DNA from 2 places in the Shewanella septentrionalis genome. Region 2 is predicted to be linked to the other one. Evidence: riboswitches for the same ligand, from Rfam matches in the RefSeq annotation. Region 2 holds a riboswitch; the other holds the start of a gene.

Region 1 (8,057 bases), on a different contig from region 2:
CTATATTTACTCTGCCCGCGTGACATTCAGTACCGCAGGTTGGATGGAATATGATGGCAATCAACGTTATCAAAGTAATGGTAGCCTAAGAGCGACAGGTTATGACGGCTCCATGGGCGTATCCTTTACCGCCTACTCAGACGTCGTTAACCCTGTCACGGCTCAAAAAGTCTCTGGCTTCGAACGTCGTGAGATAGTGAGCGCTAACAGCTGTACCACTTGCCATAACGATGCCACTGCATTCCACAAAAATGGGGCCTTCGATGACGGCGGTAATGGCTGTATTGCCTGTCACGATAACGGTATGGCACGCACATCAGCCGCTTTAGGCGCAGGTTTTGGCCCTATGGTTCACAGCTGGCACTGGGGTAATGGCGCTAAAGTTGGTGAAATGAAAGCGGATGGAACTCAAGCGAATGCGGCTAACGGTGCAGGGGCGATCAATCCTGTCACCAGTTGTGTTGCCTGCCATGATAAAGCGATTGATTTAGATAACATTCCTAATCAATACATTTTGGAACCCGGCAGCAAGATGACCAGCCCTGTATCTGCGAACTGCTATGCCTGCCATACGATTGATTCTGCGAAAGCGCATATGGTGAGCAACGGTGGTGAGATCAGCGTTCCGAGCGTGGCAGATTGGTTTAAACAACCAACGACTGAATCCTGTGCAGTATGTCATAACTCAGGTAGAAGCTCTGGTATTGATAAATACCACAAGTTTACTCGCTAATTAATCATCTCATCATCGCGTGATTAAATAGTCAGTAAAAAGCGGTACCGATTTTCCCTGCAAGGAAATAGTCAAAGGAGTCTCATCAAAACGGGACTCCTTTTTATTTAGCCACAGCCCGATAACAAGCCATTTTCAGTCCCATTTAAGTTACTAACGTTACAGTCCTAAAAAAACAACAATTCAAAGGAAGTCACTCAATTATGCGTAAACGTTTTATTGCCATCGCCATCGGCGCCACACTCACCGCCGGATTTATGGCAGGTTGTAGCAACACAGAAAGCAAAGCCCCTAACGCCATGTCGATACAAGCCCAAAACCCCTTCTTTCAAGTCAGTCGCCTACAATATCAAGCGCCCGACTTTAGTATCATCAAGAATGAGCACTTTACACCTGCACTAGAGCAAGGCATGGCCGAGCACTATCAAGAAATCCTCGCGATTGCGAATAATCCCGCCGCGGCCAGTTTCGATAATACTATTGTCGCGATGGAAAAAAGTGGCGCCCTGCTCAGCCGCGCATCGAGTGTGTTTTATAATTTAGCGGGTTCTAACAGCAATCCAGAACTGCGTAAAATCCAAGGTGAAATGGCACCCAAAATGGCGGCCCACTCGGACAATATCAACTTAAATCCAGCGCTATTTGCCCGCATCGAAGCCATTTATAACGATCGCGCTAACCTAGGGTTAACCCCAGAAGCTGTGCGTTTGGTTGAGGTCTATCATCAACGCTTTATCATGGCGGGCGCTAAACTCACCGACGAGCAGAAAGTGAAGATCCGTGCTCTTAACGAAGAACAGTCAACACTGACCAACGAGTTCTCCCAACGTTTACTGCGCTTAACCAAAGAAATCGCCGTGGTCGTGGAGTCTAAGGATGAGCTTACAGGATTAACTGACAGCGAAATCACTTCGGCCGCAAACGATGCTAAAGCAGCGGGTCACGATGGCAAGTATCTGATCAACATCACCAACACCACTCGTCAGCCCGTATTGGCCTCACTGGAAAACCGTGAACTGCGCCAACGCATTTGGGAAGCCTCAGCTAACCGTGGCTTAAGTGGTGAAAACGAAACGGCGTCGCTGGTATCTCGTTTAGCACAACTGCGCGCTGAGCGCGCCACCCTATTAGGTTATGAAAACTGGGCCAGTTATCGCCTAGCGCCGCAAATGGCCAAAACGCCAGAAGCGGTTTACAGCATGTTTGGCTCTATGGTGCCAGCCGTAGTCGCTAATACAGAGAAAGAAGCGGCCGATATTCAAGCAATGATCGACAAGACTGGCGGCAAATTTGAACTGGCGCCATGGGACTGGGAATTCTACGCCGAGAAAGTCCGCCAAGAAAAATACGCCCTTGATGGTAATAGCATTCGCCCATACTTTGAGTTTAACCGCGTCCTCGAAGATGGCGTGCTCTACACACTCAAAGAACTCTATGGCGTCACCCTAAAACCTCGCCCAGATTTACCGGTTTATCATCCCGATGTGAAAGCCTACGAAATGTTTGATGCCGATGGCTCAAGCATGGCCATTTTCTACGCCGACTATTTTGCCCGTGAAGGTAAACGTGGCGGCGCTTGGATGAGTTCGTTCGTCGGCCAATCCTTCCTCGAAGGCACTAAACCTGTGGTCGTCAATGTGATGAACATTAAGAAAGCGCCAGAGGGTCAACCGACCTTCGTCAGCTATAACGAAGTCACCACCATGTTCCATGAAATGGGCCACGGTACCCACGGTATGTTCTCCAAAGTGACATATCCAAGTCTGGCGGGCACTTCGGTTTCCCGCGACTTTGTCGAATTCCCATCAACCTTCGAAGAAGACTGGGCGGCCCATCCCAAAGTGTTGGCCAACTACGCTAAACACTATGAAACCGGCAAACCCATTCCCGATGAACTACTGCAAAAACTGTTGAAATCCGGCAGCTTTAACCAAGGTTTCGACACACTGGAATACATGGCCGCCGCATTAGTGGATATGGAGTGGCATTCATTAAGCCCAGATGCACCACTGCAAGATGTGGCCACCTTTGAAGCCAATGCCCTGAGAAAGCACGGCTTAAATATCAGCGCCGTACCGCCGCGTTATAAGTCGACCTATTTTGCCCATGCCTTCCCCGGCGGTTACTCGGCAAGTTATTACGCGTATATGTGGAGTGAGATTTTAGCGGCGGATGCCTTTGCCTATGTTCAAACCCAAGGCGGGCTCAATCGTGAAATCGGCATGAAGTACCGCAAAACCATTCGTGAAGTGGGCAATAGCATAGCGCCAATGGAAGCCTACAAAAACTTCCGTGGACAAGAGCCAACGACACAAGGATTGCTAAAACGCCGCGGGCTAGATAGCAATATTTAAATTAATGCTAACAAGCTAATTTCACTCAATTGAATGCCTTTAGGCGATAAATCTTCAGCCAACAATTTGTTGGCTGTTTTTTTAGTTCTTCTTATCACCGCTATGTTTAAGACCAATCACCTTAAATATCTAACCAATTCAGAGCATCAGTGACATTTGAATCCAAGACGCACTGACTTAAATGGCCATATCCCTTTAAGTCAATGCAACACGTAAAGAGTGTGCCTGCAAGGCAAATAAAGAGCGGATTAAAAGCAATTTATACCTTAATAATCATATAGATACTAAAAATTATTGGTATAACGCAACCCGATTACGTCCCGCTGCTTTGGCAGCATACATAGCCTCATCTGCAAATTGAAATAATCGCTGTGCATCCGTTATCTGCTGTGGATAAGTGACAGCCACCCCAACGCTAACAGTGATCGTAAACTCACGCTCTATAAAACGAAAAACACTCGCAGACAAGTTTTGGCGAATCGTTTCAGCTAACGCCAACGCTTTTTCCTCAGTTGCATTAGGCAATAGAATCACAAACTCTTCACCGCCATAGCGTGCAACCTTTATATTATCCTCGATTAATCTATTTAAAATGAGACCAATTTGGCTTAAACAATGATCACCTGTCAAATGTCCATAAGAGTCATTGATCATTTTAAAATGGTCAATATCGACAAGAAGTAAGCCATAGCTTTGACGAGACTCTACTGCCTGCTGGATCTCTTGTTCAAAAATCTGATTGAAACTACGCTGATTCATTAAACCCGTTAAGTCATCGGTACGAGCCAATTCGGCGAGCTTAGCCGAGTAGTTTTTTAACAAATACGCCTGATGAAACAAAGACCAATATTCCCTATGGTGCATCATAGCGATCCTATAAACAGGTACTGTAGAGGCCCATAGCAAACAGGCAATATACACATTATCACTCCCCTGTTTGGTAAAATAAGCAATCGAAATGGGCAAAATATAGCTAATGAGGTAAATGCGTAATTGCACTTTATCGATACAGAGACTCAGGCTAATAAAGGCATATAAAATGCCAAAAATAACCATAATGAAATGACCCATAGACTCAAACTCTGGATGGTAGACAATAAAAGCAGTCACTCCACTCCAAGTGGCACTATTGGCTAACAATCCCACATAAAGCCCTAAACGATTGGTATGCGGATCTTTCTTAGATTTCACATAAAAATCATATACAAAACTCAAACGAATTACGCCAGATGACGCCAGATGACGCCAAGAATGCAAAACATACCCACATCAATTCCCAAGGAATAATATTGCCTAATAGCACATTGTAAGGAATAACAATACAGCTCCAGCAGGCAACATAAATGAGGGCACCAGTAAACATGCGCCAAGTGATATCCCGATTGAACTCAATAAGTGCATCCTGCTGGTAGTCATCATGATTTTTAGGTCGCACACTTATCCTTTACTATTCATAACCCGTTTCATTATAGATGAAAAAAGGCACAAACCTTAGCTTGTGCCTTAATGCTTATGCATTCGCAATGTTACAAAACTCTAGATTCAAAATACTGGTATTGCGCCTACATGTTTAAAATAAAAATAGTCGTAACTTACGTGTTAAACACTTTTAGACTTAATTTTCAGCACAATAACACTGAGCACAAATACTAGCGCACACGCGACTAAACCCGCGGAGACTGATTCAGTAAATCCAAGTACCACATAACCCGTTAAGCTAATAAACGCCGCAATCAATGCATACGGTAGCTGAGTGACCACATGGTCGATATGGTGACAACTCGCGCCCGTAGACGACAAAATCGTGGTATCGGAAATCGGTGAACAGTGATCGCCAAATACCGCGCCCGCCAGCACAGAGGCAAGCATAGGTAACATCATGCCAGTGTGACTTCCCATCGCCATATCCGCAGCAATCGGCAACATGATACCGAACGTGCCCCAGCTAGTACCGGTTGAGAACGCAGTAATACCCGCTAACACAAACATAAGCGCTGGCAAAAACGCGAACGGAATATTGCCCGTCGCGAGACTCGCCATAAACTTACCAGTTTCGAGCTGGCCAATCACGCCTGCGATAGTCCAAGCAAATAACAGGATATAAATCGCTGGCAGCATAGAGCGAGCGCCCTGCACTATGCCTTTGACTATCATTGATTTCTCAACGCCTTGGACTAAATTCAATATCAGCGAAATCGCTAAACCGATTAATGCACCAAAGAAAAGGGATGAACTGACATCGGTTTTCTCAAACGCTGAAATAATATTAAATTCAATCCCTTCAGCGGCAAGTACTTGAGCGCCACTGTTGATCATAAAATACAGGGTCGCAAATACCAGCACAGTAATTGGCAGGAATAAGCCTAAGATCTTACCGGTTTCGGCTTCGGGTAAATCCGCATTCGCCCCTGGCGGTAATCCCTTTGACTCATCGTATAAATTACCACGTTGGGCATTGAGTTCATGCTCGCGCATTGGCCCAACATCTAATCCCATAAAAACTACGAAAAGTAATAATAACAAAGAGAAGATTGCGTAGAAATTCATTGGGATCATTTGAATAAAAATACTCAAATGACCCGTATCAGCAAAACCGTGGGCCGTTAATATTCCACCAATAAGCGCAATAATATAGGCGCCCCAACTTGATACAGGAGAAATAACGCACACAGGAGCGGCAGTCGAATCTAATAAATAAGCTAACTTAGCGCGGGAAATATAATAACGGTCGGTAACAGGTCTAGCGACCGAACCTACGACTAAGCTATTGAAATAGTCGTCAATAAAAACCACACAACCTAAAAACATGGTTAATAGTTTAGCGTCACGTTTATTACGTATATGTAAACGCGCCCAATCGGCAAAAGCCCGCGCGCTGCCACTGACGGTAATTAACGCTGTGATCATTCCCAGTACAATTAAGAAACCGAGAATATATAAGTTCCACGAATTAAGGCCTTCGCCCGTCCAAAAAAGTCCTTTAACGCCATTAAATACAAATTCACCCGTCGCTACAGGTGAAAATTGATTGAGCAATAAAGCACCAATTAAAATACCTAACCCCAAAGAAAGCAGTACACGGCGAGTTAAGATCGCCAACACAATAGCCACCGCAGGCGGCAGCAAGGAAAGTGCCGAATCGGCATAATTCATAACAGTCATTGATTATTATCTTCGTTAAATACGAATGGAGGGCGACTGAACTGGTGGGGAAAGGCAATAGATACCCAAGGTCACCTGTCCTATCAGTAGCGCTCCATAGTAACTATTTCCAACATCCGTATCGGAAAATACTATGGCAGTGTTGCACCTATTAAGTGCAACCCCAGCAGTTGATCGTGATAAATCGAACCACTTCGGCACCAAATCCTTTCGCAATCGATCAACGGAATCACCCTACTGATCACTACTAATATTTGGCGCGCCTCTACTTCTAAGAACGCCCGTACGCGGGCGTGAGGCACATAAAAACATAAGCGGCTTAGCAGATGCTACCGCAAAGCCACTTAATGTGACCCAGATCACAGATTAAATCAACCGAGACTTGTGATCAGCTCAGGAACCGCCTCAAATAAGTCCGCAACTAAGCCATAATCGGCAACTTGGAAAATAGGCGCTTCAGCGTCTTTGTTGATAGCAACGATAACTTTCGCGTCTTTCATGCCCGCTAAATGTTGAATCGCGCCAGAAATACCCACGGCAATATAGAGATTAGGCGCCACAATCTTACCAGTTTGACCCACTTGTAAATCGTTAGGCACAAAACCCGCGTCAACGGCTGCGCGTGATGCGCCAACCGCAGCACCGAGCTTGTCAGCAAGCTGCTCTAACATGCCGAAGTTTTCACCACTACCCATTCCGCGGCCGCCAGATACGATAATGCCAGCATTACCTAATTCTGGACGAGCAGATACCGTCAAAGATTGAGAAACAAACTGAGTTCTCGCTTCAAACACTTTATCGAGTGTCGTCACAGCCGCGCTGTTACCTTCTGGTGCAGCATCAAAGGCACTGGCGCGCACTGTCATCACTTTGATGGCATCATGGCTTTGCACTGTCGCTAAGGCGTTACCCGCATACACAGGGCGCACAAAAGTATCCGCACTGACGACGGTAATGACTTCAGAGATTTGCGCAACATCTAATAATGCAGCCACACGCGGAAGCGTGTCCTTACCTAAGCTCGAAGCAGAAGCCAGAATGTGGCCATAGTTTGGCGCTAAGTCCACCAGCAATTTGGCAAAATTTTCCGCTAAATGCGCTTCATACACGCTGGCATCGGCAACGAGCACTTGGCTAACGCCTTGTAGCGCTTGTGCAGCTTGGACAACCGCGCCACATTGGTGACCCGCAACCAATACGTGCACTTCATCGCCAATAGCGCGGGCGGCAGTGACGATTTTTGCCGTATCGAGTTTCAGTGCGGCATTATCATGTTCAGCTAATACTAAAATGGCCATTTAGATCACCTTCGCTTCATTTTTTAACTTTTCAACTAGCTCAGCTACCGACGCTACCATGATGCCTGCTTTACGTTCTGCTGGCGGAGTGACCTTCACAACCGTTTGGTGACTCTTTAATGTCACGCCTAAGTCGGCCACAGTAAAGACTTCTAATGGCTTACGCTTGGCTTTCATAATGTTAGGCAGTGAAGCATAACGAGGTTCGTTCAAACGTAGATCGGCAGTCACAACTGCAGGCAGCGGCATAAGTAAGGTTTGCATACCACCGTCAACTTCGCGAGCGACTTGCACAGAATGACCTTCTAATTTGATCTCAGAAGCAAAGGTCGCCTGTGGCATATCCATCAGCGCCGCGAACATTTGACCAGTTTGATTGTTATCGCCATCGATAGATTGCTTACCAAAAATCACCAGTTCAGCTTGTTCTTTGTCTTGTACCGCTTTGAGCAATTTGGCGATAGATACTGGCACCAGTTCGTCTTCAGTATCGATATGGATCGCACGGTC
Region 2 (8,057 bases):
TAGCGCCCCAACGTGAAGCCTTTTCAAAAATGATTTCCGAGCAAGTTAGTCTGTTTAACGATTCGGAGCGACTTAAACTCAGGGAAACAAACGATAAGCTTATCCGTACCATTGAAGATCTCGATGCCCTGCGCGATAGGGCGAATGTGACTCAGGAAGAATTACTCAGTCAACAATCGGAGCAGCTCAATAAGCGCTTATATTTCTTATCTTTAGTGTCAGCCATCTTCTTACCATTGGGTTTTTTAACGGGCTTACTCGGAGTCAATATTGGCGGCATACCGGGCGCCGACAACACTTGGGCCTTCGCCACCTTCTGCGGCATATTAATCTCACTCGTCGCCCTACAAATGGCGCTGTTTTATCGATTTAAGTGGTTATAGCCACCTTAAAAACAACAACGCCAATCGATTAGGATTGGCGTTGTTTTCGTTCATTCTTATAAGCTGAATGTTGTGAGCTAATGCTTATGCTCTAAGCGGGCGATTATGTCGTCGGCAACTCAAACACATGAGTCATGACTTTATAAAGCTCTGTCCCTTGGTGCACAGATGCCGAAGCAAAGTGCAAAATCGGCACGCAGTCCTGCGGCAAACTGACCGTCTTTAGCTCATCTGCCGTACCGTATAAATCCATTCGCAGTAAATTTACTAAGGGCTGTCCCGCAGCCAGTGGTTCACCCACTGGAGCGAGGTATTCCACTAACCCTGAACTTGGTGCGTGATACTTTTTATAGTCTTTAAGGTAACAACCAAAGCGCTGCATTTTAGCGGGGTCAACGGTTTCAGCGATCACGCCGCGGTGGCTTAAATACGCCAAAATCCCTTGGGCATCAACCAACGCATCCTCAAGACAGACGCGCTCTTGGCTCGCCAATTCTAAGGTTAACGCTGACACAGCAACGGCTAAATCTCGCCCCTGCGCTTTTGCAAAATCACTTAATTGCCACCAAGGACAAAACGCCGCCTCATCCATAGCACCACCAAAGGTGTTGGGGATAACAAGCGTATAAGGGATCAACAAAAACTGCGCGGCAGCTAAGTCATATTCAGGACAATACAAATGCTTACAGGATTTAGGCCCCGTGTGTAGATCGAGCACTATATCCGCGCCGTGGGCCATAATCTGCAGATTAACCGCAAGCCTATGGCCAGTAGTAATGCCCCATTCATGCCGTAATTTTTGCTGACAGGCTTCAACCAAAGTACTGCGATAAGCTTGGATCAGCTCGTTATCACTCAGCTTAGCATGTTCGCTATACCAAGTCGGCAAATCGATAGCATGATTCAAGTACTCACGATTCCAGTTCGCCCCCGTAATAGGGTCAAATCGGCCGAGGGTAAACTCACCACTTTTTTGGTTGATCCCAAGAGGATTGGCTAATGGTACTAAGGTGATTTCACCGCGGATGTCACAGAGTTCGAGCTGCTTCATCAACTGATAAATCACCGCATTACCTTGCACTTCAGCGCCGTGGACATTGGCCTGAATATACACTTTGGGGCCAGTCGCCTTATCGTCGCTCGGCTTAAAATGGTAAATAGGCAAGGTAAGCGCTTGCCCTGCGGCAAGCTCGCCAATTTGCAGAGACGATGTTGTCGGCAGCATATTAAGCGCCTTCGAACAGATTTTGATGCAGCGATTTCACCACTTGCGCCGCTTCCGATTCTGCCACTAACACACACAGATTATGTGGGCTGGCGCCTTGGCAAATCATCCGCACATTGTGTGGTTCTAACACTTCAAACACACGGCGACAAATACCCGGCGTGGTCGCAATGCGGTTACCGATAATCGCCACTAAGGCTAATCCATCTTCGACGCGCACCCGGCAATGCTGTGATAATTCTTGCAACAATGCCTCACTCAACAAACCTTGGCCACTTGAATCTGAGCCAGTTTTATCGAGGGTTAGAGACACGTTCACTTCTGAGGTGGTAATTAAATCCACACTGATCTTATGTCGCACCAATGTCGCAAAGGTTTCCGCTAAAAAGCCCTGTGCATGCAACATTTGCAAGCTGTGAAGATTTAACAGCGTTTGATCGCGGCGCAAAGCCACAGCGCGGAATACGGGCGCATCTTCCACTTGATGACGGATCCAAGTCCCGCCCTTTTCAGGCTCTTTACTTGAACCCACAAACACTTGAATTTGCTGACGAACGGCAGGAAGAATGGTCGCAGGATGCAATACCTTGGCACCAAAGGTCGCCATCTCGGCGGCTTCATTAAAGCTGATCTCGGCAATCGGAAAGGCATTGGGCGCAAGGCGAGGATCGGTTGTATAAATCCCTGCGACATCGGTCCAAATCTCGACCGCTGAGGCGCGTAGCGCTTCGGCTAACAGCGCAGCAGAATAATCACTACCACCGCGGCCTAATGTGGTCGTTTGACCTGCTTCATCGGCACCGATAAAGCCTTGTGTGACAATCACTTGTTCCGCTAATAGTGGCTGAAGATAATCACGAGCTAAAGTCGCAATCTGCTCAACCTGAGGTTCCGCGCGGCCAAAGTGGCTGTCGGTACGTAATACTCGGCGTACATCGAAGGCGCTGGAGTTAACACCTTTCTCGCGGATGACTGCTGAAAACAACGCCGAAGAACATTGCTCACCGAGGGACAACAACTCATCCATGGTCGCTTTGCTGCGTTGTGATGCGAGCGCGTCACTCAATACTGACATGCGACTCAATAATTTATCTAATGCGGCGGCCACATCGTTAGGACGACCGAGCTTATCTAAAATCGCATATTGAATTTGGGCAATTTGTTTTAATCGCTGTAATCGACCATCGTCGTTGATGGATTCTTGCGTCAATTCAACTAACAGATTAGTCACGCCACTCGATGCGCTGACCACGACTAAACGGCAATGAGGATTGGCTAACACTATGTCGGCACAGCGATTCATAGCGTTATAGTCGGCGACTGAGGTGCCACCAAATTTTGCGACAACGAGGGACATTAGCGCACCTCCGTGAAACACGTAGGGCAACAAATAAATGCAGATTGAATAAGATATTGATTAACTAACATGATCACACTCCGAACTGACTTCGTTCGAAGAGCCTGGTGCTCAATGATAACGCACCCCAAAAGAAGGGAAACAGCAATCGTCACCAGAAGCTCTCCACCAATTACAGGTGACAATCGTCAGGATTCAGCCTGATCGACCGACATAAACATGCAGCAACCATATCTATGCCTCGGCGTTAATCTCCCTCATCAGTCATCGCTGGAGTTTGTGCTCCTCTGACCGACTACCTAGTTAACGCTCCTCTTCTGTTCCTTTCCTAGGGAAAGGGACGAAAAAAGTAGCAATAAACCCCTAATGAAGTCAATGCTAATTTCATAACAAATGAATAATTTAAATAAAATCTTTTGAAAACAACTAAGTGCTTAAATCGGGCAACTCGTATACCAGCTGCACATAATCACTAAATTTGCCTAAACACACTTCATCATGTCCGGCCAAAGTGCAAGGCACTAAGCTCACCTCCCCTTGTTCGACTACATAAATCGCGTACTGATTAAATTTCTTCCCCAATTGCAACGCCATCGTTCTATCGATAAACACGGCCCAGCTTTTTTCCATGTGGGATAAATCCGGCGCCGCGCCCACTAAAGCACGATAGGGACTGCCGAGTAATTCAATTTCACGGAGAAGTTGGCGATCGAGTAAACGGTTTTGACTGGGAGAAAGCAGCTTTGAAGCGGGATTATGAGCAGTAATAACAGCAAAGGAAAAATCACAGGATAATGCTTGAGTCAGCAAAAATAACGGCGCTTGGTAACATTGCCACAAATCTTGAGTCGTATTGTCCATTGGTAGTCTAATCGAAAAATGAACCCAGGCTAGTGTAGCAGAGTGATTGTAAAATCCAAAGAGGCGTGAACTGGCTCACAGGAATCGCAAATACATTAGTTATACTAATCAATAGCTAAAGTAAATATCATGGTAAAAAACCCGACTCACCTAAAATTTGTTAACATTTCATTTGTTAACAAATGACTAAAACGAGTACAATGTACGTACTGGTGAGTTGAAACAGATTGAGCAAGATGCTTATCGTTCAATACAGTTTGTTACATATATCGCTTTAAGTAACGTGAACTGACCGGGCATCTGTTTAAAATGTGTTCTACATTTGATTTGTCTTTTAAACATTTAAAAAAAACAATAGTTAAGGAACTTATTCTAACTATTGCTTATCGAAGTTGGTACTGATTACGTTTTCTCGTATTACACTTAAACGTGCACTTAATCTACATCCAGATATAGATGTCACCTTAAAGATTTTCCTTTTGAGCACAAAGCAGTTCAAGGAAGTATCAACGCTTTTATGAATATAAGAGCCCGAAGTAAGTTGCTCTTATTGGTTAGTATAAACTGATTAAAATTTAGGTAAATAATATGCAAAATCCGCACATTCTGATCGTTGAAGATGAAGCCGTTACCCGTAACACGCTGAGAAGTATTTTCGAGGCAGAAGGGTATGTGGTAACTGAGGCCAATGATGGCGCAGAAATGCATAAGGCTATGCAGGAAAACAAAATTAACTTGGTCGTTATGGACATTAACTTGCCAGGCAAGAATGGCCTGTTGTTGGCACGTGAACTACGTGAAATCAACAACATCGGTCTGATCTTCCTGACAGGTCGTGACAACGAAGTCGACAAAATCCTTGGGCTTGAAATTGGCGCGGACGATTATATTACCAAGCCGTTCAACCCACGTGAATTGACGATTCGTGCTCGTAACCTTCTGACTCGCGTCAACAGCGCTGGTGCCGAAGTCGAAGAAAAGAGCTCAGTAGAATACTATCGCTTCAACGATTGGAGCTTAGAGATCAACAGCCGTTCATTAGTGAGCCCACAGGGTGAATCTTACAAACTGCCACGTAGCGAATTCCGCGCTATGCTGCACTTTGTTGAAAACCCAGGCAAAATTTTGACTCGTGCCGATCTACTGATGAAAATGACTGGCCGTGAACTTAAGCCACACGATCGTACTGTAGACGTGACTATCCGTCGTATCCGCAAGCATTTCGAAAGCTTGCCAGATACGCCAGAAATCATCGCGACTATTCACGGTGAAGGCTATCGCTTTTGCGGTAACTTAGAAGGCTAATTGCCCGCTAAGCGACACTCGCATTAGCAACAGGATTGATTCGATAAGCATCAATTCACAAAAAACCAGATCCTAGGATCTGGTTTTTTTTATGTCTAAAATTTAGCGAATCAGATTAATAGGCGACGCTTACAGAGTTAAGAGTCAGGTTGATGGCAAAGCCGATGTCAAAAATAGAAACAAAAATATTTATAAAACAGCAGCATAATTATAAAACAAGCTCAACCTATCAGCGCTAATGAGAGCGAGTGATATAAGAGCTAAACAAGGAGCAAGCCTACAACGTATACGTAAGGCATAGCAGCATACGCAAGCAGGCCCGCTCTCTATCTCGCGCTACTTAGCGTTTTTCAACTGCCTATCGAGGAAATCGGCCAGTGAGCGGTATAAGTGATTACGCACTTTCTCGCCACGCATCGAATGTTTAGATCCCGGATAATCGATCATCTGGAATAATTTACCTTCATCCTGCAGCGCTTTATAAACTCGAGTGCTGTTTTCAAACAAGACGTTATCGTCAGCCATGCCGTGATACATCAACAGACCCGCTTGATAGTTTTTCACGTATGGGAACACGCTGCTGGCTTCATAACCCTTTTCATTACCTTCGGGATGACCTAAGTAACGCTCAGTATAATGGGTGTCATACAAGCGCCAGTCGGTCACAGGTGCGCCCGAAATCGCGGCTTTAAAGTAATCCGGCGCCTTAAATAAACTCATCAAGGCCATATAACCACCGTAGCTGTGGCCGTAAATCGCCACATTATCGGCATCGACAAAGGGCAGACTCCGTAAATAATCCACCCCCACTTTTTGATCATTCACTTCAGCTTCGCCCAAATGACGGTAAATCACCTGCTCGAACTGAGTGCCTCTGTGGGCGCTGCCGCGGTTATCCAACTGGAATACCACATACCCTTGTTGCACCAGATACTGGGTAAAGTAGTCCTGCTCACTCCAGCTATTAGTCACTAACTGGGCGTGCGGCCCACCGTAAACTCGCACTACGACAGGGTATTTCTTGCTTGCATCGAAGGGAACGGGTTTGAATAAACGGGTTTGCAGCACTTGGCCATCTTCGGCTTTCAGTTCACCAAATTCTGGGATTTGCCACAATCCAGCATAGTCATATAAAGGATGACCTTGCTTAACCGCATTTTGCTCGACCCAAGCCAGTTGCTGGCCCTCGTCACCGTGTAAACTGATTTGCGGTGGCTGAGATAAGCTGTTGAAATAATCAAGGTAGACACTCTGATTATCGGCGAAAACAGGATTGTGCATCCCCGCTTGCTTGCTCACGCGCTCAACCTTGCCGCCCGCTAAAGGCACGCGATAAAGCTGTTTCTCAATTGGCGTGTCTTTACGGCCGGTGAAATACACCCAGCCTGCGGTTTCATCTATGTATTCCAACTCATCGACAGCCCACTCGCCCTTAGTCAATTGCGTTTTGAGTTTGCCTTTTAAGTCAAAAAGATACAGATGATTAAAGCCGTCACGCTCAGACGCCCAAATAAAGGCAGACTGCTGTTTTAAGAAATGCAGATCGTTATTGAGGTTTACCCAAGCATCACTGCGTTCTTTCACTAAGGTTTTTGGCTTAGTCAGTGCATCTAACGCCACTAACTGCAAATCGAGCTGATGTTGATCGCGGCTCTGCCACTGGAACGACAAGTGTTTGCTATCGGGCAACCAATCGACCCGCGGCAGGTAAATATCTTTGCTCTTGTCTTCGCTATTCTCATCGCTATGATCTTCGCGCAACTTTACCCAATTGATAGCCTTATCTTTTAACGTGACCACACCGAGGGCGATATCGACGTTGTTTTTGCCGGCATAGGGATAGCGCTGCTCAGTAAGTTTAATACCATCAGCATAGATTTCGTTACGGGTTACTTGCTCGACACCGGACTCATCAATACGGGTAAAGGCGATGGCCGATTCATCGGGCGCCCACCAATAGCCAGTCATGCGATCCATTTCTTCTTGAGCGACAAACTCGGCCATGGCATTTTTAATCACCCCGCCGCCATCGGTCGTCATAGCTTGGAGTTTTTTCGTCGCCAGATCTAACACATACAAATTTTGATCCCGCACAAAAGACACAAAATGCCCCCTGGGCGATAAGCGTGCATCTGTAGCAAACCCTTCGCCAATGGGAAGTTGGCTTACACTGTTATCCACTAATGAAAAATAATACAGATTACCAGCAGCCGGAATTAATAGCGCTTGGCTATCATCAGCCCAGAAGTACTCCATAATGCCTTCACCATAAATACGTTGGCGTTCGCGGCGGGCCTTTTCTTCATCGGATAATTCATTGCTTGCCAACTTATCGGCATTGAGCAATAGGCTAGATTTGCCCGTCTTTACATCCATCTGCCAGAGATCATAAAAGTTTTGATTGTCTTTACGGCCCGCAAGATAAGTGACACGCTGACCATCAGGTGACAATTTCAAACCTCGAGGACTGGTGCCCGCTAAGGCGGGCGAGGCATTCATTCGCTCAATCGTCAGTGGCAGTTTGCCGCCTTCCATTGCATAAGCTGGGGTAATTGAAAACATAGCTGTCGACATCATGGCCATTTGGCTCGCTATCAGTAGGGGAACGGCGCGCACCTTAAGTGAGCACGCAGGGAACCAAGTTAACCTATTTTTAATCATTATTATTCCTTGGAAACATAATCGCCTAAGATGTCAGCGATTAAAAACAAGCCGACATTGTGCCAGAGGCAAACCCTAAATAGAAATAGCATGCAATATGCCGAAACAAATTAGGCCCTTGCGCCAAGCTCAATCCAAATAATCCCTAAAAGCCTTAATATTCGCTAAAAGCATCAGCAACATCGCTGAAATTGTCGACTAACTGAGTTATCATTCGCGGCAAATAACGAAATTGACCTCATTGTTGAACCCTTAAAGGACATAA

The links. Region 2 has a riboswitch for lysine ahead of lysC (lysine-sensitive aspartokinase 3). Riboswitches for the same ligand answer to the same signal wherever they lie in the genome.
Region 1: another riboswitch for lysine. It lies ahead of NE536_RS00240 (Na+/H+ antiporter NhaC family protein); the one in region 2 lies ahead of lysC (lysine-sensitive aspartokinase 3).

The regions. Positions count from the first base shown of each region.
Region 1 covers NZ_JAMTCC010000001.1:47,722-55,778, forward strand. Annotated here, with positions in the region: partial or broken gene NE536_RS00225 (multiheme c-type cytochrome) at 1-733, shown strand, start outside; gene NE536_RS00230 (M3 family metallopeptidase) at 937-3,087, shown strand; gene NE536_RS22900 (GGDEF domain-containing protein) at 3,379-4,278, opposite strand; gene NE536_RS00240 (Na+/H+ antiporter NhaC family protein) at 4,687-6,249, opposite strand; lysine riboswitch at 6,329-6,525, opposite strand; gene NE536_RS00245 (electron transfer flavoprotein subunit alpha/FixB family protein) at 6,621-7,547, opposite strand; gene NE536_RS00250 (electron transfer flavoprotein subunit beta/FixA family protein) at 7,548-8,057, opposite strand, start outside.
Region 2 covers NZ_JAMTCC010000035.1:45,030-53,086, forward strand. Annotated here, with positions in the region: gene NE536_RS17840 (zinc transporter ZntB) at 1-383, shown strand, start outside; gene NE536_RS17845 (succinylglutamate desuccinylase/aspartoacylase family protein) at 487-1,608, opposite strand; gene lysC (lysine-sensitive aspartokinase 3) at 1,610-2,965, opposite strand; lysine riboswitch at 3,116-3,290, opposite strand; gene NE536_RS17855 (DUF3293 domain-containing protein) at 3,392-3,826, opposite strand; gene arcA (two-component system response regulator ArcA) at 4,415-5,131, shown strand; gene NE536_RS17865 (S9 family peptidase) at 5,468-7,792, opposite strand.